Regions from separate parts of the Streptomyces sp. NPDC060028 genome, predicted to be linked through region 2. Evidence: predicted binding sites of a transcription regulator. Region 2 holds the regulator's gene; the other holds the start of a gene.
The links. The regulator HspR, encoded in region 2, represses chaperone genes until heat shock. The targets are predictions, from matches to a motif close to TTGAGNNNNNNNNNCTCAA.

Region 1: a site for HspR is predicted at 5,100-5,118, ahead of lon (endopeptidase La). Genes of this name have one in related genera too.

What each region holds. Positions count from the first base shown of each region.
Region 1 is NZ_JBHWVJ010000009.1:28,946-40,535, reverse strand. It holds gene ACFWBF_RS07285 (nitrate- and nitrite sensing domain-containing protein) at 1-697, opposite strand, end outside; gene ACFWBF_RS07280 (hypothetical protein) at 1,162-1,935, shown strand; gene ACFWBF_RS07275 (MarR family winged helix-turn-helix transcriptional regulator) at 2,074-2,514, opposite strand; gene lon (endopeptidase La) at 2,681-5,077, opposite strand; gene ACFWBF_RS07265 (HIT family protein) at 5,278-5,691, opposite strand; gene ACFWBF_RS07260 (VOC family protein) at 5,859-6,239, shown strand; gene ACFWBF_RS07255 (sulfurtransferase) at 6,275-7,132, opposite strand; gene ACFWBF_RS07250 (glycosyltransferase family 39 protein) at 7,572-8,990, opposite strand; gene ACFWBF_RS07245 (hypothetical protein) at 9,028-9,597, shown strand; gene ACFWBF_RS07240 (response regulator transcription factor) at 9,827-10,567, shown strand; gene ACFWBF_RS07235 (ATP-binding protein) at 10,564-11,590, shown strand, end outside.
Region 2 is NZ_JBHWVJ010000081.1:9,129-20,718, reverse strand. It holds gene clpB (ATP-dependent chaperone ClpB) at 1-2,052, opposite strand, end outside; gene ACFWBF_RS29940 (pyridoxamine 5'-phosphate oxidase family protein) at 2,173-2,586, shown strand; gene ACFWBF_RS29935 ((2Fe-2S)-binding protein) at 2,740-3,054, opposite strand; gene ACFWBF_RS29930 (helix-turn-helix transcriptional regulator) at 3,343-4,356, shown strand; gene ACFWBF_RS29925 (heat shock protein transcriptional repressor HspR) at 4,461-4,907, opposite strand; gene dnaJ (molecular chaperone DnaJ) at 4,909-6,090, opposite strand; gene grpE (nucleotide exchange factor GrpE) at 6,130-6,783, opposite strand; gene dnaK (molecular chaperone DnaK) at 6,783-8,630, opposite strand; gene ACFWBF_RS29905 (sugar transferase) at 8,848-9,384, shown strand; gene ACFWBF_RS29900 ((Fe-S)-binding protein) at 9,495-11,590, shown strand, end outside.

The sequences.
Region 1 (11,590 bases), on a different contig from region 2:
TGACGGTCGCGGCGAGGGTCTGGCGTACGTCGGGGCGCGCGGCCCGGGCGAAGTCGTCGAGGGCGGCCTGCTCCCGTACGCGCGCACGCTGGGCGGCGGTGGTGAGTTCGTCCATCACCGCCGAGCCGGGGGGCTGCTCGCCGCGGGGGACGGCCAGCGCGGCGAGCAGCAGTCCACGGGTGGCCGCGGCCTGTTCCACGGCCTGGCCGAGGGGGGCGAGCGGCCGGGTGGTGGCGAGGGCGGCCGCGGCGCGCGGCGGGGTGAGCTCGGCGAGCCGGTTGCCGGGGGCGAGGAGTTGCGCGATGACCCCGGCGTAGGCCTGGTGGGCGGCGAGGGCGGTGCCCTTGCCGTCGAGGGCCTCGGTCCGCACGGCCCGGACCCGGCCTATGGCGCGGGCGAGTTCCTCGTCGGCCAGGGCCTGGACCTCGGCGAGCTGCCGGTCGGTACGGGCGGCGCGCTCCTGCACGGGGCCCTTGGCGGCGGCGCCGGGGCGGCCCTCGGCCACGTACTCGATGACGGCGTCGCGCTCGTCGCCGAGGAGGTGGGAGAGGGTGAGGGTCTGCCGGGTCTGCTCGGCGAGCGTGACCAGGCGCTGGGAGTCGTTCAGGTCCGCCGAGGCGGAGACGGCGGCGGGGGCGCCGGCCGCGAGGACGGCGAGTCCGGCGGCGGCGACGCCGACGACCAGCCGGCTGCGCACGCGGACACGGCGTCCTGCGGGGGCGGGCCCGTCGGGGGCGGTGCCGTTCTGTCGAGACCGCTTCTTCTGCACCGGTGCTCGCAATCCTGTACGTGTTGCTCGTGCTGCTCGTCTACTCGTGTGGCCGAGGTAACGGCCGGTCAACAAGTAAACGCTCCTTGCCCCCTCGTACCGCCACAGACCTTCGCAGTGTGTTGGGGAGAGAGCCGCCCATCGCCCGCCCGGCCACTCGAAGGAGTGAACATCACGGATGAGTTGGCGACCAACTCGGCGATCGGGTGTCAGAGCGCGGCCGTGGACGGGTGGTTGAAAGATCGATGCGGCTTTTGGCAGTATGCCCGCCCACATCCGGGCGGCTCCGCGGGTCCCGCTGCGGCCCCACGCGTCCCACCCGTCTCGGGAATTGGTACGGACTTTTCGCGGGCGGAGCCGCGCCGCCAGGGCCCGGCGGGCAGAATGTCCGTATGCGCATCGACCTGGCCTCGGCCCCCGGCAGCCCGGAACGCCCCAATGAGGACTGGGTGTCGGCCGCGATACCCGCGTCGGGCGGCGGCGTACTGGTCACCCTGGACGGGGTCACCCCGCCGCGCGGGGAGGTGGGATGCGCGCACGGAGTGCCCTGGTTCGCGACCCGGCTCGGCGGCCGATTGACCGAACTGTCCGGATCGCGGCGGGACATGCCGCTGAGCCGGATCCTGGCGGAGGCCATCGGCGCCACCGCCGGGGCCCACCGCGACACCTGTGACCTTTCTCACGTACGCACCCCGCAGGCGACGGTGGTCGTGGTGCGCTGGGACGAGGACTGGGTCGAGCACCTGGTGCTCTCGGACTCCGTACTGCTCCTCCAGGCGCCCGGCGGCGAGGTGACGGCCGTGCTCGACGACCGGCTGGACCGGATCCCGCGCGAGGCGCTGCGCTCGGTGGCCGGGGCGGACGCACTGCGCAACGCCGAGGGCGGCTTCTTCACCGCGGCCGCGGACCCGGCGGTGGCGGCGCGGGCGGTCACCGGGCGCACCCCGCGGGCGGACGTCCGGGCGCTGGCCGCGCTCACGGACGGGGCCAGCCGGTGGACGGACACGTTCGGGGAGGGCGACTGGACCGAGTGCCTGGCCGTGCTGCGCAAGGAGGGCGCGCAGAGCCTGATCGGCCGGGTCCGGGCGCTGGAGTCGGACCCGGCCCGGCCGCAGGCGCGCGGCAAGCGGCACGACGACGCGTCGGCGGTGTACGCGGAGCTGTAGGCGGGGCGGCGGGCGGGGGCGACGGGCGGGGCGCAGCGGCAGGCGCGCCGTGGGCCGGCCTCCGGGGCTCGACTTCGTCCAGGGGCGCCCAGGTCACTGTCACAACGGCCATGCGGCGCAACCCACCCGCCGGTTCGGCTACTCGGCCCCCGCGTTCAACTGGTTGAGCAGCCGGGCCAGCTCGGCGACCTCGCCCCGGTCCCAGTCGGCGAGCTTGCGCATGTACTGCTCGCGCCGCGCGCCCCGTACCCGCAGGAACCGCTCGCGGCCCTCGTCGGTGAGTCCGACCAGGAAGGCCCGGCCGTCCGCGGGGTCCGGCTCGCGGGCGACCAGGCCCAGCAGCTCCAGGGCGCGCAGCTGGCGGCTCATGGTGGCCTTGCCGACCCCGAAGTAGGCGGCGAGTTCGGTGGCGCGCTGGCGGCCCGCGGCCTCCAGGCGCGTGAGGAGCCCGTACGCGGCCGGCTCCAGCTCGGGGTGCAGGGCGCGGGCCATCTCCCCGGAGGAGGCGCGGGCGCGCCGGAGGAAGACGGACAGCTCCCGCTCCAGGGCAAGGAACTCCTGATCTTCGCTCCCGTGCACGTCCTGCTCCTTCGGTGGGGTGCGGCGCTCCGGCCGCGTCGGCCCCCAGTATTTCGCAGCGGGCACACCGAGGGCCCGGGACCCCGCCGGAACGGGTCCCCGGGCCACTGCGGCGCAGGTCGGGCGAAGGGCGGTCGAAGAAGGCCGGGCGGCGGGAGGGCCGCGGTCAGGCCGCCGTGGTGAAGGACACCTCCTGCCGGGCGAGCGCGATCTCCAGGACCTGGCGTACATCCGTCACCGGGTGCACCTCCAGCCCCTCCAGCACCTCGGCCGGGACATCGTCCAGGTCGGCCTCGTTGCGCTTCGGGATGATGACGGTGGTCAGCCCGGCCCGGTGCGCGGCGAGCAGCTTCTGCTTCACGCCGCCGATCGGCAGGACCCGGCCGGTGAGCGAGACCTCGCCGGTCATGGCCACGTCCGTACGGACCTGCCGCCCGGACAGCAGCGAGGCCAGCGCCGTCGTCATGGTGATGCCCGCGCTCGGGCCGTCCTTGGGCACCGCGCCCGCCGGGAAGTGGATGTGCACGCCCCGGTCCTTCAGGTCGGCCACCGGGAGCTCCAGCTCCGCGCCGTGCGAGCGCAGGAAGCTGAGCGCGATCTGCGCCGACTCCTTCATGACGTCACCGAGCTGTCCCGTGAGCGTGAGCCCGGCCGCGCCGGTCTCGGGGTCGGCCAGGGAGGCCTCGACGAAGAGCACGTCGCCGCCCGCCCCGGTCACCGCGAGGCCGGTGGCCACGCCGGGCACCGCGGTGCGCCGCTCGGCCGGGTCCTGCGCGGACTCCGGCACGTGGTGCGGCCGCCCGATCAGCGCCCGCAGATCGCCCGCGCCGATGCTCAGTGGCAGCTCCCGCTCGCCCAGCTCGTGCTGCGAGGCCACCTTGCGCAGCAGCCGCGCGATGGACCGCTCCAGGGTGCGCACGCCCGCCTCGCGGGTGTACTCGCCGGCCAGCTTCCGCAGCGCCTCCTCCTCCAGGACGACCTCCTCCACGCCCAGGCCGGCGCGCTCCAGTTGACGCGGCAGCAGGTGGTCGCGGGCGATGACGACCTTCTCGTCCTCGGTGTACCCGTCGAGCCGGACCAGCTCCATGCGGTCGGCGAGCGCCTCCGGAATGGCTTCCAGCACGTTGGCGGTGGCCAGGAAGACCACGTCGCTCAGGTCGAGTTCGACCTCCAGGTAGTGGTCGCGGAAGGTGTGGTTCTGCGCCGGGTCCAGGACCTCCAGCAGGGCCGCGGCCGGGTCTCCCCGGAAGTCGGACCCCACCTTGTCGATCTCGTCGAGCAGCACCACCGGGTTCATCGACCCGGCTTCCTTGATGGCGCGGACGATCCGCCCCGGCAGGGCGCCGACGTACGTCCGGCGGTGGCCGCGGACCTCGGCTTCGTCGCGTACGCCGCCCAGGGCCACCCGTACGAACTTGCGCCCCATCGCGTGCGCCACGGACTCCCCGAGGGAGGTCTTGCCCACCCCGGGCGGTCCGACGAGGGCCAGCACGGCCCCGCCGCGGCGGCCGCCGACGACGCCCATGCCGCGCTCGCCGCGCCGCTTGCGCACGGCGAGGTACTCGGTGATCCGGTCCTTCACGTCGCTCAACCCGGCGTGCTCGGCGTCGAGCACCGCGCGGGCGCCGCGGATGTCGTACGCGTCCTCGGTCCGCTCGTTCCAGGGCAGTTCGAGCACCGTGTCGAGCCAGGTGCGGATCCAGGACCCCTCGGGCGACTGGTCGCTGGCGCGCTCCAGCTTCTCGACTTCCTTGAGCGCGGCCTCCCGTACCTTCTCGGGCAGGTCGGCGGCTTCCACCCGGGTCCGGTAGTCGTCGGACTCCTCGCCGTCCTTCTCCCCGTTCAGCTCGCGCAGTTCCTTGCGGACGGCCTCCAGCTGGCGCCTGAGCAGGAACTCCCGCTGCTGCTTGTCCACACCGTCCTGTACGTCCTTGGCGATGGACTCGGCGACGTCCTGCTCGGCGAGGTGGTCGCTGAGCGCCTTGACGGCGAGCTTGAGCCGGGCGACGGGGTCGGCGGTCTCCAGGAGCTCGACCTTCTGGGCCACGCTCAGGAACGGCGAGTACCCGGAGTTGTCGGCCAGGGCCGACACCCCTTCGATCTGCTGGACCCGGTCCACGACCTGCCAGGCCCCGCGCTTCTTGAGCCAGCTGGTGGCGAGCGCCTTGTACTCCGTGACGAGCTCGGTGACGGCCCCCGGCAGCGGGTCCGGGAGGGTCTCCTCCACGGTCTCGCCCTCGACCCAGAGGGCGGCCCCGGGCCCGGTGGTCCCGGCCCCGATGCGGACCCGGCCCCGTCCCCTGATCAGCGCGCCCGGATCCCCGTCGGAGAGCCGGCCCACCTGCTCGACGGTCCCCAGCACACCGGTGCCGGCGTACTTGCCGTCGACCCGCGGCACGAGCAGTACCCGGGGCTTTCCGCTCCCGACGGCGGCCTGGGCGGCCTCGACGGCCCCGCGCACCTCGGCGTCGGACAGATCCAGCGGAACGACCATCCCAGGCAGCACGACCTCGTCGTCGAGCGGCAGCACGGGCAGAGTGAGCGTTACGGACGTCGAACCCATGATCTTCCCTCCGGCAGTCAAGTTGAGCTATGCCGACTCAATGCATGTGCGCCCGCCGTTGTTCCCCAACCCCCGTTCGCCCGGGGCGAACGGGAGCGTGCCCGCCGTGAGGCGGTTCCGCGAGGGCAGCCGGCGCTCGTGGGCCCGGTCGTTGTGGCGGGGGTCGTCGCCCGTCCACGGTGCGGGGGGGCCGGGGGGCATCAGCCCGCTCCGGTCAGCGCGGCGGCGAGGCGGGCGACGGGGTCGCCGGTGGCGGGGTGGGCGGAGCGGCGGGCGGGCCAGGTGGAGAAGCCGTCGTCCGCCCAGCGGGGCACCACGTGGAAGTGGAGGTGGGGCACCGACTGTTCGGAGCCGGGCCCGTTGGCACTGAGGATGTCCACGCCGCCGGCCCCCAGCGCGCCGCGCATCGCTCCGGCGAGACGCTGCACGAGGGCCATGGTGTCGGCCAGGGTCTGCGGGGGCGTATCGAAGACGTCGGCGTGGTGCGCGGTGGGCACCACCAGGGTGTGCCCCGGCGCGAGCGGGTCCAGCGGGGCGAACGCGCAGGCCACGGGGCCGCGGTGCACCCAGCGGGCCGCGCCGTCCCGGATCAGGCGGCAGAAGATGCAGTCCATGCGGCCGACCTTGCCAGGGCCGGGGGCTCGGGCGCGCTCGGATTTCGCGGCCGGTGGCAGCGTGAGCGGTGCGGGCCTTCGGGACGTCGGATCCGTCGGCAGGCGGCCGTTGGGGGCCGCCCGAATGCGCTGGACAGGGGTCCGGGAACTCACCGATAGTGCGCCGCATGGCTTCTCTCGTACGACACCTCACCTTCGACTGCTCCGACGCGTACCGCCTGGGGCAGTTCTGGGCCGCCGTCCTGGACGGCTCGCTCGGCGACGACGACTTTCCCGGGGACCCCGAGGCACTGGTCACGGCGCCCGGCTCCACCCTGCTGTTCGTGACCGTGCCCGACGCGAAGACCGCGAAGAACCGGCTGCACGTGGATCTGCAGCCCCGGGACCGGTCGCGCGACGAGGAGGTCGAGCGGGTCCTCGCGCTGGGCGCCACCCTCGTCGGCGATCACCGCAAGCCCGACGGGACCGGCTGGGTGACCCTGGCCGACCCCGAGGGCAACGAGTTCTGCGTCGAGCGCAGCGCCGCCGAGCGGGGCCCGGTGGGTTAGTGCTGTGGCCGGAGAACCGCCGCCCTGGCGGCGGACTAACTCCCCGTGGCCACCGGCAGGTCGGACGGCATGCCCCACTCGCTCCAGGAGCCGTCGTACACGGCGAGGTGCGCATGGCCGGGCCCGGGCCCGTGCCCGTATCCGGCGAGGGTCGCGCCGAGGGCGAGGACGCAGGCGGTCACGCCCGAGCCGCAGCTGAACAGCAGCCGGTCGCGCTCGCCGACCCCGCCGACCAGCGGCTCGAAGGCCGCACGCAGTTCCGCGGGCGGCCGCATCAGGCCGCCGTCGCGCTGGAGTTCCCCGAAGGGGAGGTTGACCGCGCCGGGCATGTGGCCGCCGCGCAGGCCCGGCCGGGGCTCGGGGGCGGTGCCGGCGAAACGCTCCCGGGTGCGGGCGTCCAGTACGGCGGCGGCCGGGTCCGCCAGGGCCGCCACCACGGCGGCGCTGTCCACCAGCAGGCCGGAGCGCGGCCGGGCGGTGAAGGAGCCGCGCGGGCCCCCGTACGCCGGGCCGTGGGCCTCGGCCTCCCGCCCGGCGGCGAGCCAGGCGGGCAGTCCGCCGTCGAGGACCGCGACCCGGTCGAAGCCCATGGCGCGCAGCATCCACCAGGCGCGGGCGCTGGAGTAGACCCCGGCGCCGTCGTAGACGACCACGGTGTCGGTGTCGTCGAGGCCGAGCCCGCGCATCGCCTCGGCGAACTCGGCGGCGCCGGGCATGGCGTGCGGCGCGGGCGCGTCGTGGTCGGACAGCACCCCGTCGAGGTCGAAGGGCCGAGCCCCGGGGATCCGCCGGTCCGTGGCCCGGTGGGCCCCGACGGAGGCATCGAAGACGACGAGCCCGGCCGCCCCGAGCCGCCCCGCCAGCCAGTCAACCCCGACCAACGGCCCGGGCAGCGGGCCCGCCGGGGGGCCGGGCCGGGCGCTGGGCAGCGGGCCAGGCTGGGCGCCACCGCGCAGTTCGGGGCCGGCGCCAGACAGCGATACGGGCAGCGGACCAGGCCCGGAGACCGCGCCCGGCAGCGCTTCAGGCAGCAGGCCGGCCCCGGCACCCGCGGTCGGGCCGGAGACCACACCCCGCAGCGCCTCCGGCAGCGGGCCGGGCTCGGACCCCGCGGTCGGACCGGTGGCCGCGACCGGGAGTGCCTCGGATCCCGCGGTCGGGCCGGGCGCCGGGGCTGCGGGCTTGTCCGGCGTGGGGTCTCGGGGGGCGGGGTTCTCGTGCGCGGGCATGGGCACCTCCGGAGGTCGGCGGCCGCGCCGGGTGGGCGGCGCGGGACGGCTCATCCTCCTGTGCGGCTCCCCCGGCCCCGCAGCCGGCCCGGGCCGGCCGGGCTCACGGGCAGCCGCCCGGCCGGGCGAACACCGCCACCCGGGCGCCCCGCACCTCGGTCACCGAGCACAGGTCGAAGGACGAGACCAGGGTCTGGCGTTTGACCGCCTCCCCCGGGTTGCCGTCCACCGGCTGCCCGGCCGGGTCCAGCAGGGCCACCACCCGGTCCGCCTCCAGCAGCGCCGCCCGGATCTCCGGCGCCGGCCGCTCCGTGCCCTGGAGGCTGCGCGAGGCCGCCGGGGAGCGCTCCAGCGCCAGGTCGCGCAGGGACCCGTACACCCGCGGCGAGGACAGCAGCCACTCGCGCCGCCTCGACGGCAGGAACAGCACCGCGTCCCCCGGCCGGGCCCGCTCCCGGACGGCCGCGGCCACCGCGAGCACGTCGTCCTTGCGGCTCTCCGGGGTGCGCAGCCACGCCGACCACCAGCCGAACGGCACCAGCAGCGCCGCGACCAGCAGCCACGGCAGCGGGCCGCGCGCCGCCCCGAGCCGGGCCCCGGCCAGCAGGGCGAGCCCGGCCAGCGCGTAGAGCACGTACCGGTCGACGTACCAGGGGTGCACCAGCGAGACCGCGAGCAGCAGCCCGGGCGGCAGCAGCGCCAGCGGCAGGGCGACGCGTACGAGTTCCCGCGGGGCCGAGGCTCCCCGCGCGAGCAGCAGCGCGGCCGCCGCGGCCAGCCCGTACGCAGCCCAGTCCTGCCAGCTCGGGCGCCCGAGCCAGCCCAGCTGCTGCTGCGCCTGCCGGGCGCTGACCAGGGCCAGCGGCAGCAGCCCGGCCGCGACCGCTCCGGCGCTCCGGCGCCAGCCGCGCGAGCGCCGGGCGGCGAAGCCGTGCGCGGGCAGGGCCAGTACGGCGAACTCGTGCAGCCAGCAGCCGAGCAGCAGCACTCCGGCGTACGCCACCCAGCGCTCGCGCAGCATCAGGTACGTCGCCCAGACCACGGCGGCCGCGACGAGGGCGTACGAGCGGCCCTCCTGGGCGTACATCTGCACCGGCGGCGCCACGGCGTAGGCGAGGCCCGCGATCAGCCCGGCCCGCTCCCCCGCCAGCCGGTGCCCGACGGCGGCCACGCCGGCCGCGGCGAGGGCGGTGGCGACGACGGAGGGCAGCCGCAGTGCCCACAGTCCGCCGCCGGGCAGGCCGCCCGGGAGTCCGGCCGCGTCCCACACCGCGAAGACCCCGTGCATGAGCAGGTAGTACAGGCCGTGGACGGCGTCGACCTGCCCGAGCAGTTCCCAGAGGCCTCCCAGCGGCCGGTGCGCGGCCTGCCAGGTGACGGATTCGTCACGCCACATGCTCCCGCCGCGCTCCAGACCCCAGAGGCCGAGGGCGGCGGCGGCGAGCGGCGGCAGCCAGCGCCAGGGGGCGATGCGGCTGATGTCGGCCTCCGGGTGCTTCCGTGCGGGTGGTGCGGACTCCATACTCGTGGTTCGGTCCGGCTTCCTGCGGGGGTGGGGTGTGCGAGCGTTTCGAGCGGCCGCGCTGACGGCGGTACTGACGGCGGTACTGACGGCGGTGCTGCCGGTGGTGCTGGTGCTCGGCGGGTGCTCCTCGCCGGGGGCGGACAAGAACGCCCCGGACGAGGTCACCGTCACGCTCACCGCACACCTGACACCCGCCCAGAGCCCGAGCGGGAGCCCGGGCCGGACGCCGGCGCCGGGCGCGAGCCCCACCCCCCGGGCACCCGACCCCGACGAGACGCTCGTCCGGGTCACGCGCAGCGGCGGCTTCGCCGGGCAGACCCACAGCCTGGTCGTCAAGGGCGACGGCTCGTTCCTGCGGCTCGACGCGAAGGCGAAGCAGACCGGCACCGGCAAGCTGTCGGCGGCCGCCCTGGAGCAGCTGCGCAGCGCGCTCCGGGAGGCGGACTTCGCGCACCTGCCCCGCACCTCCACGGGCGGGACGGTGTTCGACGGGTACGCGTACGCCATCGTGCACGACGGCCACGAGGTGGCCGCCGACCAGGGGTCGCTGCCACCGGGCCTGGAGAAGGTCATCGCGGCGCTGCCCCCCTTCGAGGGGGAGTAGGGACTCGGAGCCGCGAACCCGGCCTCCCCCACCGCCGCGGGCTGAAGATTTGATTCCACTTTCTTCGGGGCCCTTGACGGCCCCGCATATGCCGCTTGCCCGTCCCCTGGCGGGAAGGGCGCCCGCACCCTCACGCTCCGCGTTCGTCCCTGTCCGAACCGCGCATAGCCGCAGGCCGGTGCCTCCTCTACGCTGCACCCCTATCACGCGGGATCTTCAGGGGCGGGACATGGAACAGACACACACCACCCACAACGGCGCCGCGGCAACCCCCGGCGCTCAGCGGCGCGTGCTCGTGGTCGAGGACGACCGCACCATCGCCGACGCCATCTCGGCCCGGCTGCGGGCCGAGGGCTTCCAGGTGCAGACGACGTACGACGGGCCGGCCGCGGTGGCGGCCGCCGAGAGCTGGCTGCCCGAGCTGCTGGTTCTCGACGTCATGCTGCCCGGCTTCGACGGGCTGGAGGTCTGCCGCCGGGTCCAGGCGCAGCGGCCCGTCCCCGTGCTGATGCTCACCGCCCGGGACGACGAGACCGACATGCTGGTCGGCCTCGGGGTCGGGGCGGACGACTACATGACGAAGCCGTTCTCCATGCGCGAGCTGGCCGCGCGGGTCCACGTACTGCTGCGGCGGGTGGAGCGGGCCACGCTCGCCGCGCACGCCCCGCGCGGGGCCACCCTGCGGCTGGGGGACCTGGAGATCGACCACGCGCAGCGCCGGGTCCGGGTGCAGACCGAGGACGTGCACCTGACGCCGACCGAGTTCGACCTGCTGGTGTGCCTGGCGGGGACCCCGCGGGCGGTGCTCTCGCGGGAGCAGCTGCTGGCGGAGGTGTGGGACTGGGCCGACGCGTCGGGGACCCGTACCGTCGACAGCCACATCAAGGCACTGCGCCGGAAGATCGGCGCGGAGCGGATCCGTACGGTCCACGGCGTCGGGTACGCCCTGGAGACCCCGGCGCAGGCGTGAGCGCGGGGCGCCCGCACGGCGGGGGTCTGCGGCCGTTCTCGCCGTTCTCGATCAAGACCAAGCTGGGCACGCTCGTCGTGGTCTCGGTCTTCATCACCACGGGCCTGCTGATGGTGGCGGTGCGCACCGACACCGAGTTCCGCTTCATCACGGTGTTCTCGGTGATCGCCTCGATGCTGATCACGCAGTTCGTCGCGCACAGCCTGACCGCGCCGCTGGACGACATGACCACCGTGGCCCGTGCGATATCCCACGGCGACTACACGCGCCGGGTGCGCGGCGCCGGGCGCCGCGACGAACTGGGCGACCTGGCCTCCACGATCAATCTGATGGCGGACGACCTGGAGGCGGTGGACCGGCACCGCAAGGAACTCGTCGCCAACGTCTCGCACGAGCTGCGCACGCCGATCGCGGCGCTGCGGGCGGTGCTGGAGAACGTGGTGGACGGGGTCTCGGACCCCGATCCGGAGACCATGCGGACGGCGCTGAAGCAGACCGAGCGCCTCGGGCGGCTCGTGGAGACCCTGCTGGACCTGTCCCGGGTGGACAACGGGGTGGTGCCGCTGCGGGCCCGCCGCTTCGAGGTGTGGCCCTACCTGTCGGGGGTGCTCAAGGAGTCCGGGCTGGCGGCCGCCGGGCGGCCGGGGCTGTCCACGGGCTCGGGCGGGCACACCCGCAACGACGTGCACCTGCACCTGGACGTCTTCCCGTCCGACCTGTCGGCCTACGCGGACGCCGAGCGGCTGCACCAGGTCGTGGCCAACCTGATCGACAACGCGCTCAAGCACAGCCCCCCGCACGGCCGGGTCACCGTACGGGCGCGGGCCGGCGACGCGCCCGGGAGCCTGGCCCTGGAAGTCCTGGACGAAGGTCCCGGGATCCCGGAGGCGGAGCGCCACCGGGTCTTCGAGCGGTTCAACCGCGGCAGCGCCCGCGGCGGCGACGGGGGCACCGGACTGGGGCTGGCCATCGCCCGTTGGGCCGTCGGACTGCACGGAGGGCACATCGGAGTGGCCGAATCGT
Region 2 (11,590 bases):
CTCCACCTCGTCCAGGAGCACCACGCTGTACGGGCGCCGGCGCACGGCCTCCGTCAGCTGGCCGCCCTCCTCGTAGCCGACGTACCCGGGCGGGGCGCCGACGAGGCGGGCGACGCTATGCTTCTCGCCGTACTCCGACATGTCGATGCGGATCATGGCCCGCTCGTCGTCGAAGAGGAAGTCCGCGAGGGCCTTGGCCAGCTCCGTCTTGCCCACGCCCGTCGGGCCCAGGAAGAGGAACGAGCCGGTCGGCCGGTCCGGGTCCGCGATGCCCGCGCGGGTGCGGCGTACGGCGTCCGAGACGGCCCGTACGGCCTCGCCCTGGCCGATCAGGCGCCGGCCCAGCTCGGCCTCCATGCGCAGCAGCTTCTGGGTCTCGCCCTCCAGCAGGCGGCCGGCCGGGATGCCGGTCCACGCGCCCACCACGTCGGCGATGTCGTCGGGGCCGACCTCGTCCTTGACCATCGTGTCCTTGGAGACCTCGGCCTCGGCCTCGGTTGCCTCCGCCAGCTCGTGCTCCAGGGCCGGGATCTCCCCGTAGAGCAGCTTGGAGGCGGCGTCGAAGTCTCCGTCGCGCTGGGCGCGCTCGGCCTGCCCGCGCAGGTCGTCCAGGCGCTCCTTGAGCTCACCGACGCGGTTGAGGGACTGCTTCTCCTTCTCCCAGCGGGCGGTCAGGCCCCGCAGGTCCTCCTCCTTGTCGGCGAGGTCCTTGCGGATCTTCTCCAGGCGTTCCAGGGAGGCCGGGTCGGACTCGTTCTTCAGCGCCAGTTCCTCCATGCGCAGCCGGTCCACGGACCGCTGGAGCTCGTCGATCTCCAGGGGGGAGGAGTCGATCTCCATGCGCAGCCGGGACGCGGCCTCGTCGACGAGGTCGATGGCCTTGTCGGGGAGGAAGCGGGAGGTGATGTAGCGGTCGGACAGGGTCGCGGCCGCGACCAGCGCGCTGTCGTTGATGACGACCTTGTGGTGGGCCTCGTAGCGGCCCTTGAGGCCGCGCAGGATGGCGATGGTGTCCTCGACGGACGGCTCGGCGACCAGCACCTGCTGGAAGCGGCGCTCCAGCGCCGGGTCCTTCTCGATCCGCTCGCGGTACTCGTCCAGCGTGGTCGCGCCGACCATGCGCAGCTCGCCGCGGGCCAGCATGGGCTTGAGCATGTTGCCCGCGTCCATGGAGGAGTCCCCGCCGGCGCCCGCGCCGACGACCGTGTGGAGCTCGTCGATGAAGGTGATGATCTGGCCGTCGCTCGACTTGATCTCCGCGAGGACCGTCTTGAGGCGCTCCTCGAACTCGCCGCGGTACTTGGCGCCGGCGACCATCGCGCCGAGGTCCAGGGAGACGAGGCGCTTGTTCTTCAAGGACTCCGGGACGTCGCCCTTGACGATGCGCTGGGCCAGGCCCTCGACGACGGCCGTCTTGCCGACGCCGGGCTCGCCGATGAGCACCGGGTTGTTCTTCGTACGGCGGGACAGGACCTGGACGACCCGGCGGATCTCCTGGTCGCGGCCGATGACCGGGTCGAGCTTGCCCTCGCGGGCGGCGGCCGTGAAGTCGGTGCCGAACTTCTCCAGGGCCTTGTACTGGCCCTCGGGATCGGGGGTCGTCACCCGCCGTCCTCCTCGTGCGTTCTCGAAGGCGGCCAGCAGCTTCTTCGCGCTCGCGCCCTGTTCGGTCAGGACCTCGCCCGCCGCGCCGCCCTTGGCGGCGATGGCGATGAGGAGGTGTTCGGTGGAGAGGTACTCGTCGCCGAGCCTGCCGGCCTGCGTGTCGGCCTCGGCGAGTACGGCGAGCAGGTCGCGGGTGGGCTGCGGGGGCGCGACCGTGGAGCCGGTGACGCTGGGCAGGGCGGCGAGCAGCCGCTCCGCTCCGTTGCGCACGGCGGCCAGGTCGGCCTCGGTGGCGGCGAGGAGGTCGGTGACGTTCTCGTTGTCCTCGCCGGCGAGCAGGGCCACGAGCAGGTGCGCGGGGGTCAGGTCCGCGTGGCCGTCCTTGACGGCCCTGCTGGTGGCCGCGTTCAGCGCGTCCCTGCTCTTGTTGGTCAGCTCGGCGTCCACGTGCGACTTCTCCTCTCCGTACGGTTCGTCAGGCGTGTGCATCCGCCATGGATCTGACATGGACAACGTGCACAAAGTTGAGTCTATTCCACTCAAGGGCGGCGACGTACCCTTCGGCGCATGTCCCATGACGTACTCAACCCGACGTCCGAGTACCTCGCCTTCTGGCGGGAGCGGCACGTCTGCACCCTGACCACCCCGCGCCCCGACGGCACGCCGCACGTGGTGCCGGTGGGCGTGACGTACGACCCGCAGGCCGGGCTCGCGCGGGTGATCAGCAACAAGCACAGCAAGAAGGTCCGCAACATCCTGGCGGCGCAGGGCGGGCCGCAGGGCGGCGCGCGGGTCGCCGTGTGCCAGATGGAGGGACGCCGCTGGGCCACCCTGGAGGGGCGCGCGGCGATCCGTACGGACGAGGCCGCGGTCGCCGAGGCGGTACGCCGCTACGCGGAGCGGTACGGCCGCACGCCCTCGCCCAACCCGGACCGGGTGGTCATGGAGATCGCGCTGGACCGGGCCATGGGGCGGGCGTAGGCGCCTGCGCCCCTCACCGGCACTTCTCCCCGCATATTGTCCGGTTCAACTACTGGACGCGGACATCACAACGGCGCCATCGTGGTCAGGTCCACGATGGCGCCGTTGTGTGGGGGTAGCACCTGAGCGATCTGCAACGACGGGGGAATCGCGTCAGGCACTGCGGGGGGTGGCGGTGGTGATGTCGGGTTCGAAGAGCTGGTGGTCGCGCTGATCCAGATTGACGAAGACCATGCCGTACCTGACCTCGCAGCGGACGGGCTGCGGCGCGCCTCGGGGGCGGCGCAGGCACCGGTAGGCACGGACGTCTTCGTCCTCCTCGCGAACCACGACGATCGGCTGGCCGAACAGGGTGACCATCAACGAATCGCCGACGTGGGGGATGGCGGTGGCCAGGTCGATGAACTGCCAGCCGGAGCGGTATGCCGAGGCCATTTCACGGCGAAAGCCGCGGTCGTCGGGGGTCATCAGTCCCAGCCAAGGTCGTTGGTGGACGTACTGGGCACCACGTCCCAGCCGAGATCCGGCTCTCCTGTCGCCACGGCGGGCGCGTCGTTACCCCCCACGTCCCCGCCCACGGCACTGACTGCCCCAAAGACCGCAACGGCGGAGAACGCAATGGCAAGTACCGAGCGAAGCATTCTCTTGTACATGGTCGGCTTCGTCCTCACTTGATGGAAATCTTCTCCCCCGCGTGTCAGACGATGGCTCATTCGGGCACGTCACTGCCACAGGGACGATGCATCATGTTCTTGCATGTTCAGGACCCTGGGGGGTGGAGATTTGCCCATAAACAACACAAAGCCGACACATCCCCACCCCATCACGTCCATGTGCGGGGAGGGAACGCGGCTCTACACGGCAGCGCTGAGCACCGGCCGGGTGGCCCGCAGCGAGGTCGAGAACGCCCCCTGCCTGCTCGAATTCGCCCTTCTGCGACCTGACCCGGATGACGCGAACCAACTGCGCGCGGTTCCACCGTCCGTCGCACTCGCACAGCGGCTCCACCCGCTCGAACGGGAGATTCAGGACCGCCGCCGAGACACCATAGACCTCACCGACGCATTCGAGCCGTTTCTGACCATCAGCGCCCAGACTCCCGCGAACACCCACGCCATCACCGTGCTGGAGGGCTTCGACCAGATCCACGCCGCCCTCGACCAGGCCACCGCCGAGTGCCGCACCGAGGTGCTGACCGTCCAGCCCGGCGGAGCCCGGTCCACGTCCGTCCTCACCGAGGCACTGGAGCGCGCCGCACCCCTGGTCAACCGCGGGGTGCGCATCCGCACGCTCTACCAGCACACGGTGCGGCACAGCCAGGGCACGCTCGCCTACGTGGACCGGATCTCCGCGGGGAGAGTGGAGATCCGCACCCTCGAAGAGCTCATAGAGCGTCTCATGATCTTCGACCGCACGGTGGCCTTCATCCCCACGAGCGACGACCGGCGCACGGCCCTGGAGCTGCGCCACCCGGGCCTCGTCGACTACCTCATCAAGGTGTTCGAGCAGCTGTGGCACCGCGCCGTGCCCCTGACGGCGGAAGTGACGTACCAGCACACCCCCGGCGGCATCTCCGGCGTGCAGCGCTCCATCGCCCAGCTCCTCATCGAGGGACACGTGGACGAGGCCATCGCGCGCAGGCTGGGGATGAACGTACGGACCTGCCGCGCCCACATCGCGAAACTGGCGGCCTCCCTGGGCAGCGGCAGCCGGGCCCAACTCGGCTTCCTCATCGCCCAGTCGGGCATCCTCAAGGATCAGGAGCTCTGAGCGGGCCCCAGGCCCGGCTGGAGGCCCTGGAGCGCTCCCGGGTCCGGCAGGGCACGAAGAAGGCCCCGATCGGCTGATCGGGGCCTTCCTGCGCCTCGTACGGGTCAGTCCAGCGGGCGCTTGGGCCGCCACACCACCAGCGCGTTGCCCGGCACCGGCGGCTGGTACGGGACCAGGTCGCGGCGGTACGAGGCGTGGACCTGGGCCTCGCGCTGCTGGAGCACGGCGGCCGCGCCGTCGACCGCCGTCGCGAGCTCGGCGACGCGCTGCTGGAGCGCGGCGACCTGATTCTCCAGCTCGATGATCCGCTTGATCCCCGCCAGGTTGATGCCCTCGTCCTGGGACAGCGCCTGCACCGTGCGGAGCAGTTCGATGTCACGGGCCGAGTAGCGCCGGCCGCGGCCGGCCGTACGGTCCGGGGAGACCAGGCCGAGACGGTCGTACTGGCGGAGGGTCTGCGGATGCAGGCCCGAGAGCTGGGCGGCCACCGAGATCACGTAGACCGGTGTCTCATCGGTCAGTTGATAGGGATTCCTGCGGCGGCCGTCCATGTCATGCTCCCTTCGCGGACTCGAACAGCGCGGCGCGCGGATCCTCCGACCCGGTCGCGTCGCGGTACGTCTCCAGCGCCTCGCGCGCCTTGTCGGACAGCTCCGCCGGGACGGCCACCTCGACCGTCACCAGCAGGTCCCCGCGGGTGCCGTCCTTGCGGACCGCACCCTTGCCGCGGGCGCGCATCGTGCGGCCGCCCGGAGTGCCGGGCGGCAGCTTCAGCGTCACCGGGGGGCCGTTCAGGGTCGGGACCCTGATCTCGGCTCCCAGGGCCGCCTCCGCGAACGTCACCGGCACGGTCACCGTGAGGTTGTCGTCCTTGCGGCCGAACACCGGGTGGGAGTCGACGTGGACCACGACGTACAGATCGCCGCCGGGTCCGCCGCGCTCGCCCGGAGCGCCCTTGCCGCGCAGCCGGATCCGCTGGCCGTCGAAGACGCCCGCCGGAATCCGGACCTGCATCGTCCGGGAGCTGCGGGCCCGGCCGCTGCCCTTGCAGATGTCACAGGGGGTCTCCGCGATCAGACCGCGGCCCTTGCAGTCCGCGCAGGGGTCGGTCAGCGAGAAGCCGCCGCCGCTGCCGCGCGAGACCTGCCCGGTGCCGACACAGGTCGGGCACACCCGGGGGGTGCCGTTCTTGTCGCCGGTGCCCGAACAGGCCTTGCAGGGGGACTGCGAGGACATCCGGAGCGGGACCGTGGCCCCGTCCACCGCCTCCGTGAAGGAGAGGGTGACCTCCGACTCGATGTCCTGGCCGCGGCGCGGCTGGGTACGGGTCCCCGTACCGGCGCCGCCGCCGCGGTTGAACAGGCCGCCGAACACATCGCCCAGGCCGCCGCCGAAGCCGCCGCCCGCGCCGCCCTGCTGCTGCCCGCCGAAGAGGTCGCCCAGGTCGAAGTTGAACGAGCCGCCGCCCGCGCCCGGACCGGGGCGGAAGCCCCCGTTGCCGAACAGCGCGCGGGCCTCGTCGTACTCCTTGCGCTTCTTCGGGTCGCCGAGGATGTCGTTCGCCTCGGAGATCTCCTTGAAGCGCTCCTCGGCCGAGGTGTCGCCCTTGTTGGCGTCCGGGTGGAACTCGCGCGCGAGTTTCCGGTACGCCTTCTTGATCTCGGCCTCGGTGGCGTCCTTCGGGACACCGAGGACCTTGTAGTAGTCCTTCTCCACGAAGTCCTTCGTGCTCATCCCCGGCGTCCCTCCTCTCGTGTTCCTACTGGTTCAGCCTCAGCCCTTGTCGGGGGCATCCGCGTCCTTGTCCGACGGCGCGTCTCCGTCCGCGGACTCGGACTTGGCGGCCGCACCCGGCTGCGGCTCGGCCACCGCGACCCGTGCGGGACGGATCGTACGCTCGCCGATCCGGTAGCCCGGCTGCAGAATCGCCACGCAGGTCGTCTCGGTGACGTCCGGCGCGTACGAGTGCATCAGGGCCTCGTGGATCGTCGGGTCGAAGGGCTCGCCCTCCTTGCCGAACTGCTGCAGGCCCATCTTGGCCGCGGCGGTCTCCAGCGATTCGGCCACCGACTTGAAGCCGCCGACCAGCTCGCCATGCTCCCGCGCCCGGCCGATGTCGTCCAGGGTCGGGAGGAGTTCCGTCAGGAGGGACGCGACCGCGATCTCCTTGACGGCGATCCGGTCCCGCTCCACCCGGCGGCGGTAGTTCTGGTACTCCGCCTGGAGCCGCTGGAGGTCCGCGGTGCGCTCACCGAGCGCGGTACGGGCCTGGTCCAGCTGCGCCAGCACGGCCACATCCTGTGCGCTTGCGTCCCCAGCCGGGGCCGCCGCCTCCTCCGTGGAGGCGTCGGCGGCCTTCGGCTCGTCGGGCGTGCCGTCGACGGGGACTTCAGGCTTCTCGTCGAAGCCCGGGGTCTCCTCCGACATCAGGCAGCGCCGCCCTTCGGCTTCTCGTCGTCGACGATCTCGGCGTCGACGACGTCATCGGCGGCGTCCGGGGCCTGCTGGGCACCCTCGGCGCCCGCGGCACCCTGAGCGGCCTGGGCGTCGGCGTAGATGGCCTGGCCGAGCTTCTGGCTGACCGCGGCGACCTTCTCGGTCGCGGTGCGGATCTCGGCGGTGTCCTCGCCCTTGAGCTTTTCCTTCAGCTCGGCGATGGCAGCCTCGACCTCGGTCTTGACCTCGGCCGGGACCTTGTCCTCGTTGTCCTTGACGAACTTCTCCGTCTGGTAGACGAGCTGCTCGGCCTGGTTGCGGCTCTCGGCGGCCTCCTTGCGGCGGAGGTCCTCGTCCGCGTACTGCTCGGCCTCCTGGCGCATGCGGTCGACCTCGTCCTTGCCGAGCGAGGAGCCGCCGGTGACGGTCATCTTCTGCTCCTTGCCCGTGCCAAGGTCCTTGGCCGTGACGTGCATGATGCCGTTCGCGTCGATGTCGAAGGAGACCTCGATCTGCGGGATGCCGCGCGGGGCAGGCGGCAGACCGGTCAGCTCGAACATGCCGAGCTTCTTGTTGTACGCCGCGATCTCGCGCTCGCCCTGGTAGACCTGGATCTGCACGGACGGCTGGTTGTCCTCGGCCGTCGTGAAGATCTCGGACCGCTTGGTCGGGATCGTGGTGTTGCGCTCGATGAGCTTGGTCATGATGCCGCCCTTGGTCTCGATGCCGAGGGACAGCGGGGTCACGTCGAGGAGCAGGACGTCCTTGACCTCACCCTTGAGCACACCGGCCTGGAGGGTGGCGCCGATGGCGACGACCTCGTCCGGGTTGACGCCCTTGTTGGCGTCCTGACCGCCCGTGAGCTCCTTGACGAGCTCGGCGACGGCCGGCATACGGGTGGAGCCGCCGACCAGGACCACGTGGTCGATCTCGGACAGCGCGATGCCGGCGTCCTTGATGACGTTGTGGAACGGGGTCTTGCAGCGGTCGAGCAGGTCCGCGGTCAGCTGCTGGAACTGGGCGCGGGTGAGCTTCTCGTCCAGGTGCAGCGGGCCCTCGGCGGAAGCCGTGATGTAGGGCAGGTTGATCGAGGTCTCCGTGGAGGAGGACAGCTCGATCTTCGCCTTCTCGGCGGCCTCGCGCAGACGCTGGAGCGCCATCTTGTCCTTGGACAGGTCGACGCCGTGGCCGTTGGCGAACTGCTTCACGAGGTAGTCGACGACGCGCTGGTCCCAGTCGTCGCCACCGAGGTGGTTGTCACCGTTGGTCGCCTTGACCTCGACGACGCCGTCACCGATCTCCAGGAGCGACACGTCGAAGGTGCCGCCGCCGAGGTCGAAGACGAGAATGGTCTGGTCGTCCTTGTCGAGGCCGTAGGCCAGGGCGGCGGCCGTCGGCTCGTTGACGATGCGCAGGACGTTGAGGCCCGCGATCTCGCCGGCCTCCTTCGTCGCCTGACGCTCGGAGTCGTTGAAGTAGGCCGGGACGGTGATGACCGCGTCCGTGACCTTCTCGCCCAGGTACGCCTCGGCGTCGCGCTTCAGCTTCTGCAGGATGAAGGCGCTCATCTGCTGCGGGTTGAAGTCCTTGCCATCCAGGTTGATCTTCCAGTCAGTGCCCATGTGGCGCTTGACGGAGCGGATGGTGCGGTCCACGTTCGTGACCGCCTGACGCTTGGCCACCTCGCCGACGAGGACCTCGCCGTTCTTGGCGAAGGCGACGACGGACGGCGTGGTCCTGGCGCCCTCGGCGTTGGTGATGACGGTGGGCTCGCCGCCTTCCAGAACGCTGACGACGGAGTTGGTGGTGCCCAGGTCGATGCCGACCGCACGTGCCATTTTGATTCCTCCAGCTGACTTGAGTGGAACAGGCTCAAGGATGCCGTAACGCTGCGCTGCCGTCAACAGACCTGAGCCGAGGGGGCTCAACCTTTAGGCCAGGCTTACGCGCAAGCACGCGGGCTCCGCCCCGCGGCCGGCGGCGCAGCCCGCCGAACGGGTCACCGCGGCCGCGCGGCGCCCGAACACCGCCGGAGGCGTACGGCACGGTGCTGGCATGCCGCTCACTCTCACCGCTCCGCGCGTACGGGTACCCGCCGCACCGCCGGCCAAGCGGATGCTCGACCTCCTCGGGGCGGTGGCCCTGCTGACCCTGCTGGGCCCACCGCTCGCGGCGGTCGCCGCACTGCTGTACGCGACCCGGGGCGCCCGGGCCTTCGTACGGGAGCCGGCCGTCGGCCTCGGGGGCCGCCCGTTCCGCACCTGGCGGCTGCGCACGGACGCCGGCGCGGGCCGCCTCGGCGCCGCCCTGGAGCGGTGCGGCCTGGACGCACTGCCGCAGCTGCTCAACGTGGCCCGGGGCGAGATGTCACTGGTCGGGCCGCGCCCCGCAAACAACGCGTCGGACCGGCCCGAGCGGCTCCTCGTACGGCCCGGGATGACCGGACTGTGGCAGGTGAGCGCGCGCTCGGACCTCCCGTGGGAGGAAATGGACCTGCTGGACCGGCACTATGTGGAGAACCACTGGCTGGGGATGGATCTGGCGATCCTCGCGCAGACCCCGCGGGCCGCCTGGCGACAGAGGCGAGCCTGAGCGACGCAGATCACCGCGCGCTCGGCTACATTGCGGCGTCGGGACTGGGTAACCTCAAGCCTTGACTGGATAAGTTACCGCTTAGTAAGTGCCGCCCGAGGAGCCCTTCCATGCAACTCGCCGCGATCATCGTGTCGCTGGTCCTGACCGTGCCCGGCGTCGCGCTGCTCGCCCGAGCCGTGGCGAAGATCTACCGGTTCGTCAAGCTCGGCCAGCCCGTCCCCGCGGGCAGCCGCACGGACCGCCCGAAGGCCCGTACCCTCACCCTGATCAGGGAGTTCCTCGGCCACAGCCGGATGAACCAGTGGGGCATCATCGGCTTCGCGCACTGGTTCGTCGCCATCGGCTTCCTGACGCTGCCGCCCACCCTGATCCAGGCGTACGGGCAGCTCTTCAAGGCCGACTGGCTGCTGCCGCTCGTCGGCGACTGGCTGCCCTTCGAGCTCTACACCGAGCTCATCGGTCTCATGACCGTCGTGGGCATCGTCATCCTCATCGGGATCCGGATGCTCAGCCTGCCCTCGCGGGCCGGTCGCAAGTCGCGCTTCGCCGGCTCGAAGTCCGGGCAGGCCTACTTCGTCGAGTCCGTGATCATCACCATCGGCCTCGCGATCCTGACGCTGCGCGGCCTCGAGGGCGCGATCCACCACGTCGACAGCTACGAGCCGGCATACCTCGTCTCGTACCCGCTGGTGCTGGCCTTCAAGGGGCTCTCGCTCAGCGCGCTGCAGAACGCCATCTACTTCACCGCGATGGTCAAGATCAGCGTCTCGCTGATCTGGATGATCGTGGTCGGCCTCAACACCAACATGGGTGTGGCCTGGCACCGCTTCCTCGCCTTCCCGAACATCTGGTTCAAGCGCAAGGCCGACGGCTCGACCGCGCTCGGCGCCCTGCAGCCCATGACCAGCGGCGGCAAGGTGATCGACTTCGAGGACCCGGGCGAGGACGACGTCTTCGGCGTCTCGCAGGTCGAGCAGTTCTCGTGGAAGGGCATCCTCGACTTCTCCACGTGCACCGAGTGCGGCCGCTGCCAGTCGCAGTGCCCGGCCTGGAACACGGGCAAGCCGCTGTCCCCGAAGCTCCTGATCATGTCGCTGCGCGACCACGCGCACGCCAAGGCCCCGTACCTCCTGGCGGGCGGCGGCAAGGACATGGAGGGCAACGAGAAGGCCACGGCCGAGCAGTTGAAGGACGTCCCGGCGTCCGCCCTCGCCGAGGCCGAGCGCCCGCTGATCGGGACCGCCGAGGAGAACGGCGTCATCGACCCGGACGTGCTGTGGTCCTGCACCACCTGCGGTGCGTGCGTGGAGCAGTGCCCGGTCGACATCGAGCACATCGACCACATCGTCGACATGCGCCGCTACCAGGTGATGATCGAGAGCGCGTTCCCGTCGGAGGCGGGCACGATGCTCAAGAACCTGGAGAAGAAGGGCAACCCCTGGGGCCTCGCCAAGAAGCAGCGGGTGGAGTGGACCAAGGAGGTCGACTTCGAGGTCCCGATCATCGGCAAGGACGCGGAGGACCTCTCCGAGTTCGACTACCTGTACTGGGTCGGCTGCGCGGGCGCCCTGGAGGACCGGGCCAAGAAGACCACGAAGGCCTTCGCCGAGCTGCTCAACATCGCGGGCGTCAAGTTCGCGATCATGGGCGGCGACGAGAAGTGCACCGGCGACTCCCCGCGCCGCCTGGGCAACGAGCCGCTGTTCCAGCAGCTCGCCCAGGACAACGTGGCCATGCTGAACATGGCCTTCGGTGAGGACGACGAGGACGAGTCGACGAAGAAGCCGAAGTCGGCGAAGCGGATCGTCTCGACCTGCCCGCACTGCTTCAACACCATCGCGAACGAGTACCCGCAGCTCGGCGGCGAGTACGAGGTCATCCACCACACGCAGCTGCTCCAGCACCTGATCGACGAGGGCCGCCTCACGCCGGTCACCCCGGTCGACGGCCTGATCACGTACCACGACCCGTGCTACCTGGGCCGGCACAACAAGGTCTACACGCCGCCGCGCGAGATCATGTCGGCCGTGCCGGGGCTGCGGCAGCAGGAGATGCACCGCCACAAGGAGCGGGGCTTCTGCTGCGGCGCCGGTGGCGCGCGGATGTGGATGGAGGAGCGGATCGGCAAGCGCATCAACAACGAGCGTGTCGACGAGGCCCTGTCCCTGAACCCGGACATCGTGTCGACGGCGTGCCCGTTCTG